3 regions of the Bradyrhizobium sp. 1200_D9_N1_1 genome follow, and region 1 is predicted to be linked to each of the others. Evidence: riboswitches for the same ligand, from Rfam matches in the RefSeq annotation. Region 1 holds a riboswitch; each other region holds the start of a gene.

Evidence for each region. A riboswitch is a leader RNA that binds a small molecule or an ion and turns the genes downstream of it on or off. The one in region 1 is predicted to bind S-adenosylmethionine.
Region 2: it holds a riboswitch for S-adenosylmethionine, as region 1 does, so the genes downstream of both, metX (homoserine O-acetyltransferase MetX) here and AB5K84_RS11810 (metallophosphoesterase family protein) in region 1, are expected to answer to the same signal.
Region 3: it holds a riboswitch for S-adenosylmethionine, as region 1 does, so the genes downstream of both, AB5K84_RS41640 (O-succinylhomoserine sulfhydrylase) here and AB5K84_RS11810 (metallophosphoesterase family protein) in region 1, are expected to answer to the same signal.

What each region holds. Positions count from the first base shown of each region.
Region 1 covers NZ_CP197226.1:2,431,066-2,436,543, reverse strand. Annotated here, with positions in the region: gene AB5K84_RS11820 (aspartate/glutamate racemase family protein) at 1-439, shown strand, start outside; gene AB5K84_RS11815 (hypothetical protein) at 485-643, opposite strand; gene AB5K84_RS11810 (metallophosphoesterase family protein) at 724-1,470, opposite strand; SAM riboswitch at 1,518-1,596, opposite strand; gene AB5K84_RS11805 (carboxylesterase/lipase family protein) at 1,620-3,128, opposite strand; gene AB5K84_RS11800 (MFS transporter) at 3,146-4,486, opposite strand; gene AB5K84_RS11795 (TetR/AcrR family transcriptional regulator) at 4,694-5,344, shown strand.
Region 2 covers NZ_CP197226.1:8,483,181-8,488,658, reverse strand. Annotated here, with positions in the region: gene hisC (histidinol-phosphate transaminase) at 1-1,038, opposite strand, end outside; gene AB5K84_RS40070 (chorismate mutase) at 1,071-1,919, opposite strand; SAM riboswitch at 2,123-2,202, shown strand; gene metX (homoserine O-acetyltransferase MetX) at 2,294-3,496, shown strand; gene metW (methionine biosynthesis protein MetW) at 3,498-4,160, shown strand; gene AB5K84_RS40055 (alpha/beta fold hydrolase) at 4,217-5,080, opposite strand; gene AB5K84_RS40050 (NlpC/P60 family protein) at 5,296-5,478, shown strand, end outside.
Region 3 covers NZ_CP197226.1:8,791,397-8,796,874, forward strand. Annotated here, with positions in the region: gene AB5K84_RS41625 (MATE family efflux transporter) at 1-469, opposite strand, end outside; gene AB5K84_RS41630 (hypothetical protein) at 817-1,869, opposite strand; gene AB5K84_RS41635 (2'-deoxycytidine 5'-triphosphate deaminase) at 2,062-3,198, opposite strand; SAM riboswitch at 3,279-3,358, shown strand; gene AB5K84_RS41640 (O-succinylhomoserine sulfhydrylase) at 3,433-4,620, shown strand; gene AB5K84_RS41645 (SGNH/GDSL hydrolase family protein) at 4,747-5,478, opposite strand, start outside.

The DNA.
Region 1 (5,478 bases):
TGCCGTGAACATCCCGGTCTTCACCTCGAGCCTGATCCAGGCGCCGCTGATCCACGCCATGCTGCCGCCCGGCAAGGTCATCGGCATCTTCACCGAACGCGGCCACCACATGAACGAAGGGCACTTCCGCGGCGTCGGCTGGTCGCCGGACGACATTCTCGTTCAAATCCAGGGCATGAAGCCCGATGCGCAGTTTCCCGCAACCTACATTCTCGGCCGCGAAGAGCTGGACACTGACGTGCTGCGCGCCGAGATGATCGAGATGACGGAAGCCTTCATGGCGTCCTGCAAAAATCCCGGCGCGATCCTGTTCGAGTGCACCAACATGTGCCCATTCTCGCGGGACGTCGCCGAGGTGTCGGGTCTGCCGGTGTTCGACATCAATACCCTGATCAACTTCTTCCATCGCGCGGCCCATCCCGTGCCGTTCCTGCGCTGAACCAGCCGGGACAGGCGGCGAGGCGCGCGATGAACGCGCAGGAGCCTAAAATAAGGCGGCGTTGACAGCCTGTCCGTAGATCATTGCAGCAACGAGTGAGAGCAGCAGGCCCGCTCCCGAGAATATGACGACGACTTTCAGAGTCTCGACATCGACATTGGTTCCCGTCGCGCGGGATATTGCTCTTGCCAGTGCAGCAATCATCGCCAGCTCCGAAGCGGGCCGCGCGGAAGCGAGGCCTCACTTCATCTAGCGTTACTCGGCGCATTCGCGTGTGAAGCAGATTACAGGTGATCCCGCTGCACCCAGCCCGTTGCAATCGCGCTCGCCCAGGTGAGCATTCCCCTGGCCCGCGCCAATGCTGCCATGGCCGTGGTGTCGTAGGCCACGTAGCGGAGCGTCGCGGACCAGCCTCTGTTGGCATGCTCCAGAATTGCGTAACACGCATGAGGGGTGCCGACCTCGACCACGTAGGGAACGGGCATCTTCCCGTCGTAACCGGGCAATCCAACGCTGCCGGGATTGACGACCAGCCGGCCATCCTTCAGACGCACCACGCGCGGAATGTGCGTGTGTGCGCACAGGATGATCTCGGCGTCGATCCCCTCGGCGCCGGCCTCAATAGAATCAATCCGGCTCGGACGCGGGCAGCCGTCGCCCGCGATGTGGTCGAGCCAGAACGCAGCATCATTCCCTGGCGATCCATGGCACAGGAACGCCCGCCCCCTATACATGAGCGTGGACGGCATGCTTGCCATCCACTCGAAATGCTTGCGTTCGAGCTCTCGGAAATCGCTGCGCGCCGATGTGCCGGCCTGCCACAGCTCCACGAGAATGCGGTCCTGATCGCCCTTGATGGACGGAAAGCCTCGCTCCATCAGCAGGTCAGCCGTTCGGGCCGCTTCGAGCGGACCGCTAACATGGTCGCCCAGGTTCACGACCTCGTTGATGCCGAGCGCAGCAATGTCCGCAAGGACGGCTTCGAGCGCCGGACGATTTCCGTGCACATCCGCGATGGCAGCAAATTTCACTTGGCCTCTCCATTCGAGATGGCCGACGATTCACCCAATGCGGGACGATGCAGGGATAGCGGGTCTCTTTAGCTGCATTTTTAGAAGCGCCCGCAAGCTGAGGATCAAATCGGCGCTGGACGAACGCTTACATGACCAAGGTGCTGCGATCAACCGATCTTCGCTCGCGCGGCCGGAGCCTGCGGCGCGCCGCGTTGGGCCGACAGCTCCGCCCACAGGCGGGAGCGCACGCCTTCATTGAGAGGCACAATGTGGAACGGCTGGCCGAAGATTGCGAGCGGCTCCTTGGCCGGCTCGAACCGCGGCCAGGCTTCCGCGATGTCGGGCGCGCCGGATGTGACGAAGCGCAGCACGCTTGCCTGAAACCGCGCGGCGACCTCGATATCCTCGGGCGTCATCGGCCCGCCCTTGCGCTTCAGGATCGGGCGGTCGATGAAATCCGGCGGGTGCGCCCAGAGGCAGGCATTGTCGGCACCGTGGGTCGGCCCCTGCGACAGGAACGGCTCCAGCGCCGGGCGATGGTCGAACCGGCTCAGCCACACCGCGCCGCCAGCCGCGGCATGAAGCCGCGCAAGATCTGCCATGGGGCGATGCCAGAACGCGTCGGACAGCAGCGCCTCGTACGGATCCTCGTCGACGCGCGCTGTGGCGCGGTAATACGCCAGCAGACGTTGCCAGCCGGCATCGCCGACTGCGGCGCGCACTTGTCGTTCGGTGGTGCGGATCATCGCGGCCGGCGGCGTGCTCTTCAGGAACATCACCATCTCGTCGCGGCAGGAGCCGAGCCAGAGCGGAATGTCGCGCAAGGTTCCTTCGGCGAAGACGTCCCGCGGCTCGCGCGGAATCACGATTCCATCGAGCACCGGGCCGAACACGGTGCCTTGTTCGGTCTCGTCCGCAAGCCTGCGACTGACGCGCTCCACCGCCGCGAAGAGCTTTGGCAGTGGCAAAGAGGCAATCGCGGTTGGGTCGTGCGCTAATTCGAGCTCGGCAAGCACGCGGCGTGCAACGTCGTCGGCATGATCGGCGCTCATGATGTTCCGCCCGGGCGCGCTGAGCGCGAGGGCGCGAATGAACTTGCCTCTGGCCTGCGGCAGGGTTGCGAGCGCGATCACCATCGAGGCGCCGGCCGACTGGCCGGACAGCGTGATCGCGTCAGGATCGCCGCCGAAATCCGCGATATTGGCGCGCACCCAGTCGAGGGCGGCGAGCGAATCCGAGATCGCGAGGTTGTTGGCCTCGCCGAGCCCAAGGCGATGCAATTGCAGGAATCCGAGCGGGCCGAGCCGGTAGTTGATGGTGACGATCACCGCCGGACCGTGCGCGGCGAGGAATGCGCCGTCATAGTCGGCGCCGCCGCCGGTGACGAAGGCGCCGCCATGGATGAAGACCAGCACCGGCAGCGGCCGATCGGCCTCTGCACGCGTCCAGATGTTCAGGCTGAGACAGGCAGCCTCGTCCGCATGATCGAGATGGCCCGGCTGCGGCGCGTAAGCACCGTAGCCCGTGCAGCGGAGCGGCTCCGTCCACGCTTTCGGCGGCATTGCCTTGGCAAAGCGCGGCGCGGTTGCGAACGGCACGCCCTTGAAGGCACGCATACCGGCCTGCGTGGTGCCGACGACGGGGCCACTCGTGGTCTGAACTGCGCTGGTCAGCATGCGTGCCTCGTCTTCACTCAAGCGCGCCGCTTGCCGAGATCGGCGATGTCGACGGTGTGGGTTTCGCGCGCCGTCGCCGCAGCGGCTGCCGAGATCACGCAGCAGCAGGCGACGAAGATCGCGACGGGGACCCAGCCGTTCTGCCCCTCCCCGACCAGGCTCGCGCTCACCAGCGGCGTGAAGCCGGCGACGAGAAAGCCGAGCTGCGTGCCGATCGCGGTGCCGGAATAGCGCACGCGCGCCTCGAACATCTCGGCGTAGAACGACGGCCAGATCGCGTTCGGCGCGGCGTAGACGATGCCGGACAGGATCATCGCGGCGGCGAAGATCGCGATCGTGTTGCCTGACGTCACCAGCATGAAGTACGGGAACAGCAGCACCGCGCAGCCGAGCACGCCGCCGATGAACACCGGCTTGCGGCCGATCTTGTCGGCGAGCAGGGCCCAGAGCGGCTGGGTGAGCAGCGCCGTGACGTTGCCGAGCACGCCGGCCCACAGCATGGTCGGGCGCGCGACGCCGAACTTGCTGGTGGCATAGCCGAGTTGGAACACGGCGGTCATCGTGCTCACGGTCGCGATCAGCGCGCAGACGATGACGCGCAGCACGTCGGGCCAGTAGTCGCGCAGCAGGGCGACGACGGGGAAGCGCGCAACTTGCGCCTTGCCCTTGATGTCTTCGAACACGGGCGTTTCCGGCATGGTCCGCCGCACCAGGTAGGCGACCAGCAGCACCAGAGCGGAAAGCAGGAACGGAACGCGCCAGCCCCAGCTCAGAAGCTGGTCCTCCGGCAGGCTCGATACCGGAATGAATACCAGCGTCGCCAGGATCGCACCGGCCTGGGTGCCGCTCAGGGTCCAGCTCGTGAAGAAGGCGCGGTTGGAGTTGGCCGAATGCTCCAGCGTCAGCGAGTTCGCCCCGCTCTGCTCGCCGGCGGCCGAGAGGCCCTGTAACAGGCGAAGCAGCGTCAGGATGACGGGCGCGGCATTGCCGATCGCCTTGGCATCCGGCAACAGGCCGATCGCAAGCGTCGAGCCACCCATCAGTACCAGTGTGAACAGCAGCACCGTCTTGCGACCAATGCGGTCGCCGAAATGGCCGAGGATGACGGCGCCGACGGGGCGCGCGATGTAGCCGATGCCGAAGCTGAGGAGCGCGAGCAGCGTCCCGGTCGAGGGATCGACATTGGCGAAGAACACTTTTGGAAAGATCAGCGCGGCCGCGGTGCCGTAGATGAAGAAGTCGTAGTATTCGAGCATGCTGCCGACGAAGCTGACCAGCGCGGCGCGCTTCGGCAGCTTGCCCGGTGTTGCCTCCGCTGCGGATGACGCGTGCAGCGATGCGGTTGACGTCAACGTCATTGCAAGTCCTCCCCATGTGTCCGGTGCGGCTCGCGTCAGGCGGTCCGCCGCGCGCGCGTTTTGTGGTTCTGGTTGCCGCAACCTTGGTTTGGAGGAATAATGTACGAACTAGTACGTTTATGCAATACGCGTTGGATCCAGGCCCGGACGGGTGAAATTTGCCTTCACCTTCAAGGTGATCCGTGGAAACTGGCGAGAGAAACAGTGATGCTCGAGCGCATGCCGCCCCCATCGAAGCGCACCAACGACCCCGAGCGCACCAAGCGCGACATCCTCGAAGTGGCGATGGCCGAATTCGCCTCGGAGGGCTATTCCGGCGCCCGCGTCGATGCGATCGCGGCCCGCACGCGCACGTCGAAGCGGATGATCTACTATTATTTCGGCGGCAAGGAGCAGCTCTACCTCGCGGTGCTGGAGGAGGCCTATCGCAGCATCCGCGCGCTGGAGGATCAGCTCGACATCGAAAGCTGCGACGCGCGCGAGGGATTGCGCCGGCTGATCGAGGCGACCTTCGACCACGACGAGCGCAATCCGAACTTCATCCGCCTCGTCTCAATCGAGAACATCCACCACGGCAAGCACCTGAAGCAGAACCTGCAACTGCGCCAGCTCAACGCCAGCGTGATCGCGACGCTCGACGGCATCCTCGAGCGCGGCCGCACCGAGGGCGTCTTCCGCGACGACGTCGACGCCATCGACCTGCACCTGGCCATCAGTTCCTACTGCTTCTTCCGCGTCGCCAACCGCCACACCTTCGGCGCCCTGTTCGACCGCGACCTGAGCGAACCCAGGATGCTGGCGAGGAGTCGGACGCAGATCGTGGAGATGATTTTGGCGTGGCTGGGGGCGAAGGGGTAAAGCGGCGAGAATAGCGCCAAATATTCCGTGTCGTCCTGGCGAAGGCCAGGACCCATAACCACCGAACGCAGTTTGGCGAAAACTCGGGGTTACCAGCTCGTGCGGCAACATCTCCCTGGGATAATGGGTCCTGG
Region 2 (5,478 bases), 6.1 Mb from region 1:
GCCGATGGTCATGCGCAGGGAATGCGGCAGGCCGTAATTCTTCAATGCCCGCAGCACGAGGCCTCGCTTGGTGAGGAAGGCGTCGGCGTCGTCCGAGGTCCTGCCCCTGTCGGTCGGGAAGTGGATCAGCACGAAATTGGCGACGCTCGGCGTCACCTTCAGGCCGAGCTTGCCGATCTCCTCGGTGAGCCAGTTGCGCCAGGTCTCGGTGAACTGCTTCGACATCGCCTGATGCGCGGTGTCCTCGATCGCGGCGACCGCGGCATACATCGCCGGTGTCGAGACGTTGAAGGGACCGCGGATGCGGTTGACCGCGTCGATGATGTGCTCGGGCCCGAACATCCAGCCGATGCGCAGCGCGGCGAGGCCGTGGATCTTGGAGAAGGTGTGCGTCACCACGGTGTTCTCGGTGGTGGCGACGAGCTCGATGCCCATCTCGTAATCGTTGCGCGAGACGTAGTCGCAATAGGCGGCGTCCAGCACCAGCAGCACGTGCGAGGGCAGGCCGGCGCGCAGGCGCTTGACCTCGTCGAACGGAATATAGGTGCCGGTCGGGTTGTTCGGATTGGCGAGCCACACCAGCTTCGTCTTCGGCGTCACGGCCTTGAGGATGGCGTCGACGTCGCAGGTGAGGTTCTTCTCCTGTGCAATGACGTTCCTGGCGCCGACCGCCATGGTGGCGATCGGGTAGACCAGGAAGCCGTGGGTGGTGGAGATCGCCTCGTCGCCCTGGCCGAGATAGGTGTGGGCGAGCAGGTTGAGGATCTCGTCAGAGCCGGCGCCGCAGATGATGCGGTTGGGGTCGAGGCCGAAGGTGCGGCCGATGGCTTCGCGCAGCACCCGCGAGGTGCCTTCCGGATAGTCTTCCAGATGATCAGCCACCTTCTTGAAGGCCTCGATCGCCTTGGGTGAGGGGCCGAACGGCGTCTCGTTGGCCGAGAGCTTGAACACCTTGCGGCCCGGCTCCGGCACCGGGCTCTTGCCGGGCGTGTAGGGCGCAATATCGAGAATGCCGGGGTTCGGCACGGGGCAGGACATCTTCAACTCCGGAATGGCAGGCGGCTCGTAACTTACGATTTCGACCCGGTCGGGGGCACCGTATAGCGCGTCGCGTGGCTGCCGACGAGGGCCGTGGAGCGCACCGAGGCCCCCGCCTCGATCAGGGCAGCCTTGATCTTGTCGATGCTGCTCGCGCTCGTGACCGAGACCAGCAGCGCGGCGCCATCGAAGGCGGTATCGGGCACCGCCACGATGTCGGCGAGCGGCGACAGCGCCCGCGCGATCTCGGCATTCCATCCCGAGACGCGCACGCTGAAAGTCTCCACCTCCGTCACCAGGGCACTGTCGGCGACGCGTGAGATCGCGAACACGGGCAGCGCGGCCGGATGGTCGGCACGCTCGACGAAGGGCAGCCGCGCGATGATCTTCGGTGCGCCTTCTGCTTCCAGCTCCAGCCACCACGGGGTGCGGCTGGAAGTCGCCGAGACCAGCGCCAGATCGCCCTTGGATTTCGCGACCGCCTCGACCGCGGCCTGCGCGCTGAAATGCGCGACGTAAGGCACGGTGAAGCCGAAATGGAATCGCACGGAATCGCGCATCGCGGGCTCGCTCACCGAGATGTCGGCATGCACCGCGAACGGCGCCTGCACGTAAGTGAACGTCGCGATGATGACGCGCCAGATGCTCTCGACCGTGTCGAGCGGCAGGATGCCGCGATGGCGCTCCACGATCCGCCGCATCATGTCGGCCTCGCGCGCAGGCCGGAACGCCGAGCCCACCTCCTGGGTCTGCTTCACCTGGATCAGGCGGTCGATGATGTCGCCGCGCTGCATCAGGAGGCGATGCATGCCCTCGTCGATCGCGTCGATCTCCTTGCGCAATTCCTGCAACGATGGTGGCGCGGGCGGACGTTGGGACATATCTGGCAAGTGCTGTTGAGAGGCGTTCCAATGCGGGTCCATCAGGTCGGACCCGCCGCGGTCGATGTCTTGATTAGGCAGTCGGAGCGGCGAAAGCAAAGAGAAATGCAAAGGGAAATCGGGCCTTTTCGGCTGACGCGACGGGGACGAATTTGGTCAATCAGGACCGTATCTTGACGAAAACCGTCCAAGCCGTTAAGTTTTGCCTGTTCCGTGGTCATTTGAGCCGGCCGGCTTGCAGCCACGTTAAAAAACTCGCTAAACAGGCCGGGGACGCTTCCGATCCCGGCCGAACCTATCGTTCAGGCCGGGTTTTTTATGGCCTGATGCAAGTAGCGGTCTGAAGTCCGATCGCAAACGAGGTCGATGGTCAGATGGTTGGCGTCACGTCGATATCCAGTCCCGCGATCAGTGCCGATGAGCGGTCGCATGAGGTGGATCATCCGAGCTCGCTCGTCGCGCATTTCGGCGCTGATCAGCCGTTGCCGCTCGACTGCGGCATAGATCTCACCCCGTTCCAGATCGCCTACCAGACCTATGGCGAGCTCAACGCGGACCGCTCCAACGCGATCCTGATCTGCCATGCGCTGACCGGCGACCAGCATGTCGCCAATGTGCACCCCGTCACCGGCAAGCCCGGCTGGTGGGAAACCCTCGTCGGTGCGGGCCGTCCGCTCGATCCGAGCCAATACTTCATCATCTGCGCCAATGTGATCGGTGGCTGCATGGGCTCGACCGGGCCGGCCTCGATCAATCCCGCGACCGGCAAAGTGTGGGGCCTGGATTTCCCGGTCATCACCATCCCCGACATGGTTCGCGCGCAGGCGATGCTGATCGACCGGCTCGGCATCGACACGCTGTTCGCGGTGGTCGGCGGCTCGATGGGCGGCATGCAGGTGCTGCAATGGACGGCGGCCTACCCCGAGCGCGTGTATTCCGCGCTGGCAATTGCCTGCTCGACGCGGCACTCGGCGCAGAACATCGCCTTTCACGAGCTCGGTCGCCAGGCTGTGATGGCCGATCCCGACTGGCACAATGGCGGCTACGCCGATCGCGGCATCCATCCGCATCGCGGCCTTGCGGTCGCACGGATGGCGGCGCACATCACCTATCTCTCCGACGCGGCGCTGCATCGCAAGTTCGGCCGGCGCATGCAGGACCGCGACCTGCCGACCTTCTCGTTCGACGCCGACTTCCAGGTCGAGTCCTATCTGCGCTACCAAGGCTCGTCCTTTGTCGAGCGCTTCGACGCCAACTCCTATCTCTATCTAACGCGCGCGATGGACTATTTCGACATCGCCGGCGACCATGGCGGCGTGCTGGCGAAGGCGTTCGCGGGCATCAAGACGCGCTTCTGCGTGGTCTCTTTCACCAGCGACTGGCTGTTTCCGACCTCGGAATCGCGCGCGTTGGTGCATGCGCTGAATGCGTCGAGCGCGCGGGTGTCGTTCGCCGAGATCGAGACCGATCGCGGCCATGACGCCTTCCTGCTCGACGTGCCCGAATTCTTCGACATCGCCCGCGCCTTCCTGGAATCGGCCGGCAAGGCGCGCGGACTCAACGGCAGGGGTGGCTAGGATGTCAGTGCAGGAAGTGCTGCCGCTGGGCGGCCTTAGCGCGGAACAGTCCGGTCATTTTCGCGCCGACCATCTGCTCGTCGCCGAGATGGTCAAGCCGGGCTCCAAGGTGCTCGATGTCGGCTGCGGTGACGGTGATCTGCTCCAGCTTCTGGAGACCCGCGGCATCGACGGTCGCGGCATCGAATTGTCGCGCGAGGGCGTCAACCGCTGCGTCGCCAAGGGCCTCGCGGTGGTGCAGGGCGACGCCGATACCGACCTCGTGAACTATCCCGATGATGCCTTCGACTACGTGATCCTGTCGCAGACGCTCCAGGCGACGCGGCAGCCGCGTGTGGTGTTGGAAAATCTCCTGCGCATCGGCCGCCGCGCCATCGTCTCGTTCCCGAACTTCGGCTTCTGGAAGATGCGGCTCCAACTCCTGATCGGCGGCCACATGCCGCGCACCGAGAACCTGCCGGCGACCTGGTACGACACCGCCAACATCCACTTCTGCACCATCAAGGATTTCGTCGAGCTCTGCGACGAGATCAACGTCAAGATGGAACGCTCGGTGGCGCTCGATCTCTATGGCCGCCCGGTGCCGCTGAACCTGCCCTGGTGGGTGTGGAATATGTTCGGCGAGCAGGGCGTGTTTCTGCTCACGCGCGGGCAGGGGAAGTGACGCCGTAGGCGTCATTCCGGGTTCGCTCTTCGAGCGCCCCGGAATGACAGGGTAAACTATTGCGCCGCCACCGACCTCGGATCGCGCGCCGGCCAGCGACCTGCTTCCACCAGCGTGACGAACCGCTCCACGGTCTCGTTGAACAGCGCGGGCTCCTCGAGGTTGAGCACGTGCCCCGACTTCGGAAACATCGCGAGGCCCGCGGCCGGAAGATGCTTCTTCAGGAACAGGCTCGGCCCGACGCAAGGGTCATCCTCGTCGCCACAGATGATCAGCGCCGGCGTCGCGACGCCCCTGATCGCGTCCGTCATGGTGTAGATCGAGGGACGGCCGCCCTGGAAGCCGCGCATCGTGCGCGCCGATCCCCTGGCATCGTGCCGCGCCAGCGCGGCGTAGAAATCGGCGTGGCCGCGTGGGTCCTTGACCAGGAAGGGAATCCGGCTCGGTGCCTCGCGTGTGACTTTTGCCACCTCCGTGGAGCCGAGCGTCTCGAACTGCTCGGCATTGGCGCGGCATTGCCTGCGCCAGGCGTCGAGATGTTCGATCTCCGAGCCGGAGCCGACGCCGGCGAGCGTCATCGACAGCGCCCGCTGCGGCGCGTTCAGTCCGATTTGAAGCGACGAATAAGCGCCCATCGAGAGCCCGACGAGATGCGCGCGATCGATCCCGAGATGATCGAGCACCGCGAGCGCGTCGGTGTAGAAATGCGTGTAGGTGTAGACCTCGCCCTCAGGCACGTCCGACGGCGTGTAGCCGCGCGCCGAATAGGTGATGCAGCGGTGGCCGCGCGAGAAGTAGCGGATCTGCGGCTCCCAATTGGTGTAGTCGGCCGCGAACTCGTGCAGGAAAATAATCGGCGTTCCCTGGCCAGCTTCCTCGAAATAGATGCGGACGTCGTCCCTGGTCGTGGCGTGGGGCATTAACCGTTTCCCTCTCTTCTAGCCGCAGGTGGAGGATCGCAGTTAATGCTGTTGTCCGCAATGCGGCAGCGTCAGGCCGGCACCGACACAAAATCAACTCAGCTATTCACCGGCACGGTGTCTTTTTCTCGCCACATGGGGCGGCTTAACGGCCCGAGGGATGTCGGCCGCGCACGGGCCGGCTGGGAAGTGGGGGTGTCAACGAAGGATGACTAATGTTCGAGTTGTTTGCGTCTCGCCTGTCGCGTTGTGTTGTCGCGCTGGCGCTGTTCTTCGCGGCGGTCGCCGCGTTCTCGTCTCCGGCCTCGGCACGGCCGCATCGTCATAGCGCAGAGCGGCACGCTTACGCGCATCACGCCAGCAGATATCATCATTACCGGCACCAGGCCCGCAGCTCG
Region 3 (5,478 bases), 6.4 Mb from region 1:
CCTGCGTGTAGGCGATCGCGTGCGTCAGCACATCGCCGCGGCCGCCGAGCATCTCGAGCACCTTGGGCCCGAAGATCAGCATGCCCAGCATGAAGACGAGACCGAACGTGATGCCGATCAGCAGCGCATGCGCGGCGAGCGTGCCGGCGCGCTCGCGGTCGCCGGCGCCGAGCGCGCGTGCGATGGCGGAGGCCACCGCGCCGCCCATCGCGCCGCCCGACATCGTCATGGTCAGGATCACGGTCGGGAACACCAGCGCCATCGCGGCCAGCGCCTCGACGCCGAGCCGGCCGATATAGGAGGTCTCCGCGATCACCGTGCAGGTGCCGGCCGAGAGCGCGATCACGTTCGGCCAGGCAAGCCCGAGCAGCGTGCGCAGGATCGGCCCGTCCATCAGCGCGCTCCTCACCGGCCGCGGAGGCGGCGGGCGCTCTTGTTCATCGACCGGGATTTCGGCGATGTCGGACATGTCCTCTCCCGGGCACGAGCGCCATTTGCGGCGCGGCAATGACTAGATGTGCCAATGAATTTCTTCGCGCAGAAGGCGCAGCGAGAGGCTTGTTAGCACGGCAATTGCCGATTCCTCCTGCGCCTGATGCAGGCGTGCCCTGCGGCAGCGCATTTCAGCCCGTGGAATTGCGGTCTCTCGTCTCCCTCTCCCCGTTCTTACGGGGAGAGGGTTGGGGTGAGGGGCCGCGTCCGCGAAAACGATGCGAGTTGGACTCGCGGAGAGTCCCCCTCACCCGGATTGCATCTTCGATGCAATCCGGCCTCTCCCCGCACGCGGGGAGAGGCGAAGTGGCCGCGCCGTTCTCGTCACCCAATCGTCCAGACCAGCGGCGGACGGCCGCCTGCGGCCGGGCGCATGCGGATGCCGATATGCCGGCCGCAGCCGGCAGCCAATCCCTCGAACAATCCCTCCAGCACCTTGGCGCAGGCGCGGTGACAATCAGCGACGTCGTCCATCAGCTTCCAGCTCTGCTGGCGGATTTCGAAGGTGCCTTCGGACTGCGTCATCTCAGCATTGTCGTCCTGGGCAGCGAACAGCGCGTTCAGGAACGATGCGAATTCCCTCGCGCCGCCGCGGCTCGTCGCGAGTGCGGCCGCGGCCTCGTCGAAATACTGCATCCCGATCAGCTTGCCGGTGAGATGCAGCAGATAACCGGCGTCCTCCGGGCCGAACAGCTGCACCATCACGGGCGCGGCGGTGCGGACATATTCCATCGCATAGTTGCGATAGGCTTTTTCAAGCCGCGGTTTCGGCCAGCTCGCGACCGGCAGCGCCGGCGCGGTCTTCGCATCGAACGGCGGCGCTTCCAGATGCCGCGCGAACACCAGGCGCTGGTCGAGTTCGAGCGGATGGTCGTATTGATGATAATAGCCTTCGAGCCCGTCCTGGCCGTCGACGCTCTGCTTGGTGCAGACGAAGCCGAGGTGAAGATCTCCGAGCGCAACCCCGTTATTGGCGTGCCAGCCGCGCAGCATCGCGCGTGAGACTTCGCCCGGCACGCCGCAGATCGCGGTGCCCTTCCAGATCCAGCGCGGCGGCGGATAGCGGATCCAGGCCTTGACGTCGCTCTCATACATGTATTCGACATGCACGCCGCCGAGCCAGTTGGAGAGGTAGTGATATTGCGCAGCCGCGACCGCCGGCGGCAGATGGCTGAGCCCGAGCTTTTCCAGCCCCGGCAGGAAGCGCTCCTGCTGCTGACGGCGGAACACGCGGAAGACGAACTCCGCGGCATCCGCGGTGCCGCGCCGCGTGACGACGGTGAGGATAAGGCCGGTGAAATAGGCGTGATAGAGATCGGCGACCGCGCGCCAGCGCTTCCATTGGGCTTCCTGCGCGGAGTCAGCTGCGGCGGTCATGTTCGCTCCCGGCTTGTTGTTTTACGGGAGTGTGTCATCGCGGCTGGGGCGGCGCAACCAGCCACAGACTCGGTGTCATCGCCCGGCGAAGACCGGGCGATCCAGTATTCCAGAGACAGTTATGATTGAATCGAGACGCCGCGGCGTACTGGATGCCCCGGTCGAGCCGGGGCATGACAGTTGGAGATGTCGCTACACCCGAAAATGTTTCGAGAGCTTCAAGCCCTGCGCCTGGTAGTTCGAGCCGATGCGTTGGCCGTACATCGCGTCGGGGCGGGCGAGCATCTTCTCGTAGACGAGGCGGCCAACGATCTGGCCGTGCTCGAGGATGAACGGCACCTCGCGCGAGCGCACCTCCAGCACGGCGCGCGATCCCAACCCGCCGGCACCGGCATAGCCGAAGCCGGGATCGAAGAAGCCGGCATAGTGCACGCGGAATTCGCCGACCAGCGGATCAAAGGGCACCATCTCGGCTGCAAAGTCGGGTGGCACCTGCACGGCCTCTTTCGAGGCGAGGATGTAGAACTCGCCGGGATCGAGGATCAGGCTGCCGTCGGGCCGGGCCGAGATCGGCTCCCAGAAGTCCTCGACGGAATAGCCGGAGCGGCGATCGACATCGACGACGCCGGTGTGGCGCTTGGCACGGTAGCCGACGAAGCCGCTCGCCTTCTCGCCGGAGAGATCGACGGAGACGGCGACGCCGCCGGCCAGATCGGCATCGTCGATGTCGACGAGGCGCTCGGACGCATGCAGCGCATCGAGCTCGTCGGCATTGAGGATGGCGTCACCGGTGCGGAAGCGCACCTGCGACAGGCGCGAGCCCTCGCGCACCAGCACCGGAAATGTCTTCGGGCTGATCTCGGCATAGAGCGGGCCGTGATAGCCGGCGCCGATCATGTCGAAGCGGCGGGTGCCGTCGGCGATCACGCGGGTGAAGACGTCGAGGCGGCCGGTGGAGCTCTTGGGGTTCGCAGCCGCGACGATCTCCGGCGGCAGCGCCAGGCTCTCGAGCAGCGGCACGATGTAGACGCAGTTGGTTTCCAGCACCGCGCCGTCGGCAAGGCTGAACTCGTGCAGCTTCAATTCGTCGATGCGCTCGGCCACCGTGGCGCCGGGACCAGGCAGGAAGCTGGCGCGGACGCGATAGGCGATGTCACCGAGGCGGAGGTCGAGGCTCGCCGGCTGGATCTGGCTTTCGACGAAATCGTATGCGGGCAGGATGAGGCCCGCCTCCGCCATCGCCGCGATCATGCGGTCGGGCAGGATACCATTGGCGTCGGCGGCGATCGTGAAGCTCAACCGGGGGTCCTCGTCAGGGGTCAAACGCATCCGGACGTGCGGGAAATACTAGCCTTTTACGGCTATCCGATGGACGCCTTGACGGAAAGGCCATTGCGGAATATGAGCATCACTTATCCCGTGGTGATTTGAGCCGGCCGGCTTGCAGCCACGTTAAATAAGTCGCTAAACAGGCCGGGGACCTCTGTGATCCCGGCCCGTGGATATATCCAGGCCGGTTTTTTTGTGACCGTTTTCGACGAGACGGTCATGTCGGAGGTACCTATGTCGAAGTCGCCTGCCACTTACCGTCCCGAAACCCGCCTGGTCCATTCCGGCACCCTGCGCTCGCAATTCGGCGAGACGTCGGAGGCGCTGTTCCTGACCCAGGGCTACGTCTACAACAGCGCCGAGGAGTGCGAGGCGCGGTTCAAGGGCGAGGATCCCGGCTTCATCTATTCGCGTTATTCGAACCCGACCATCTCGATGTTCGAGCGCCGCATGATCGAGCTAGAAGGCGCCGAAGCGGCGCGTTCGGCGGCGACCGGCATGGCCGCTGTGACGACCGCGATCCTGGCGCCGCTGAAGACCGGCGACCACGTGGTCGCCTCCCGCGCGCTGTTCGGCTCGTGCCTCTACGTCATTCAGGATCTGTTGCCGCGCTACGGCATCGAAACCACGCTGGTCGACGGCCTCGATCTCGACCAGTGGCAGCGGGCCTTGCGGCCGAACACCAAGACGTTCTTCCTGGAGAGCCCGACCAACCCGACGCTCGACGTGCTCGACATCCCCGGCATCGCCGAGATCGCGCACAAGGGCGGCGCGCGGCTCGTCGTCGACAACGTGTTTGCGACGCCGATCTGGCAGAGCCCGCTCGCGCTCGGGGCCGACGTCGTGGTCTATTCCGCGACCAAGCACATCGACGGCCAGGGCCGCTGCCTCGGCGGCATCATCCTGTCGTCGGAAGCCTTCGTCGCCGAGCACCTCCACAATTTCATGCGCCAGACCGGGCCGTCGATCTCGCCGTTCAACGCCTGGGTCTTGCTTAAGGGCCTGGAGACGCTGGCCGTGCGCGTGCGCGCGCAGACCGACACCGCGGCAAGCGTTGCGGAAGTGCTGGCCGGCCATCCGAAGATCTCGCGATTGATCTATCCCGGCCGCGCCGATCATCCGCAGGCAGCGCTGGTGAAGAAGCAGATGCGCGGCGGCTCGACGCTGGTCGGCTTCGAGGTCAAGGGCGGCAAGGCGGCCGCGTTCCGCGTGCTCAACGAGCTCAAGCTTGCGAAGATCTCGAACAATCTCGGCGACGCCAAGAGCCTCGTCACCCATCCGGCGACCACGACGCATCAGCGCCTGAAGCCGGAAGACCGCGCCGCGCTCGGCATCAGCGAGGGCTTCATCCGCTTCTCCGCGGGGCTGGAGCATGCGGACGATCTGATCGAGGATCTGACGGCGGCGCTGGAGAAGGCGTGAGGCGATCGAGCTCCGTAGGGTGGGCAAAGCGAAGCGTGCCCACCATTCACCACCGAGCTGGCGATAGATGGTGGGCACGGCGCGCGAAGAGCGCGCCTTTGCCCACCCTACGGCTACGCAGCCGAACTACATCGGCCGGTACGCCCGCACGTCCCCGGGCACGTTGACCCCGAGCTTGATCTGGCCGACGGAGCGGATGATGTCGTCGCCGAGGAGCTGGGCAAAGCAGGCGTAGCCCCAATCGTTCATATGCAGGCCGTCGGCAATCACGAAGCTCTCGACCGGGATCGATTGATTCTCGTGCCAGTCGCGCATCACCTCGAAGCGCGGGAAGATGCCGACGTGACGGAGCTCGGCGACCTTGCCGAGCAGCTTCACCATCTTGCCGGCACTCTCCTTGCGCTGGTTGACGGCCGGCGAATATTGCGGATCGACCAGCACGATATCGGCACCGCCGGCGGCCTGGATGCGGGCGATGCCGTCCTCGACCATCTTGGCGGTGTCGCCGGGATCGAGATTGCGCAGCACGGCGTTGGTGCCGACCTGCCAGATCACCATGTCCGGATGCACGTCGATCACCTCCTTCTGGAGGCGCTTCATCATCTCGGGCGCGTCCTCGCCGCCGACGCCGGCATTGATGACGGTGATGTCCGCGGTCGGATATTGCCGGCGCAGCTGCGCCGCAAGACGGTTCGGATAATTGAAATCGGGCGAGCTTGCGCCGTAGCCGGCGGTCGACGACGAGCCGAACGCGACGATCACGACAGGCTTGCCGGCGACGAGCTTGCTTGCGACATGCGGCAGCGACCCCATCGCCTTCGCGCCGCCCTTCGGCGGCAGGCAGGGGACGCGGTTGAA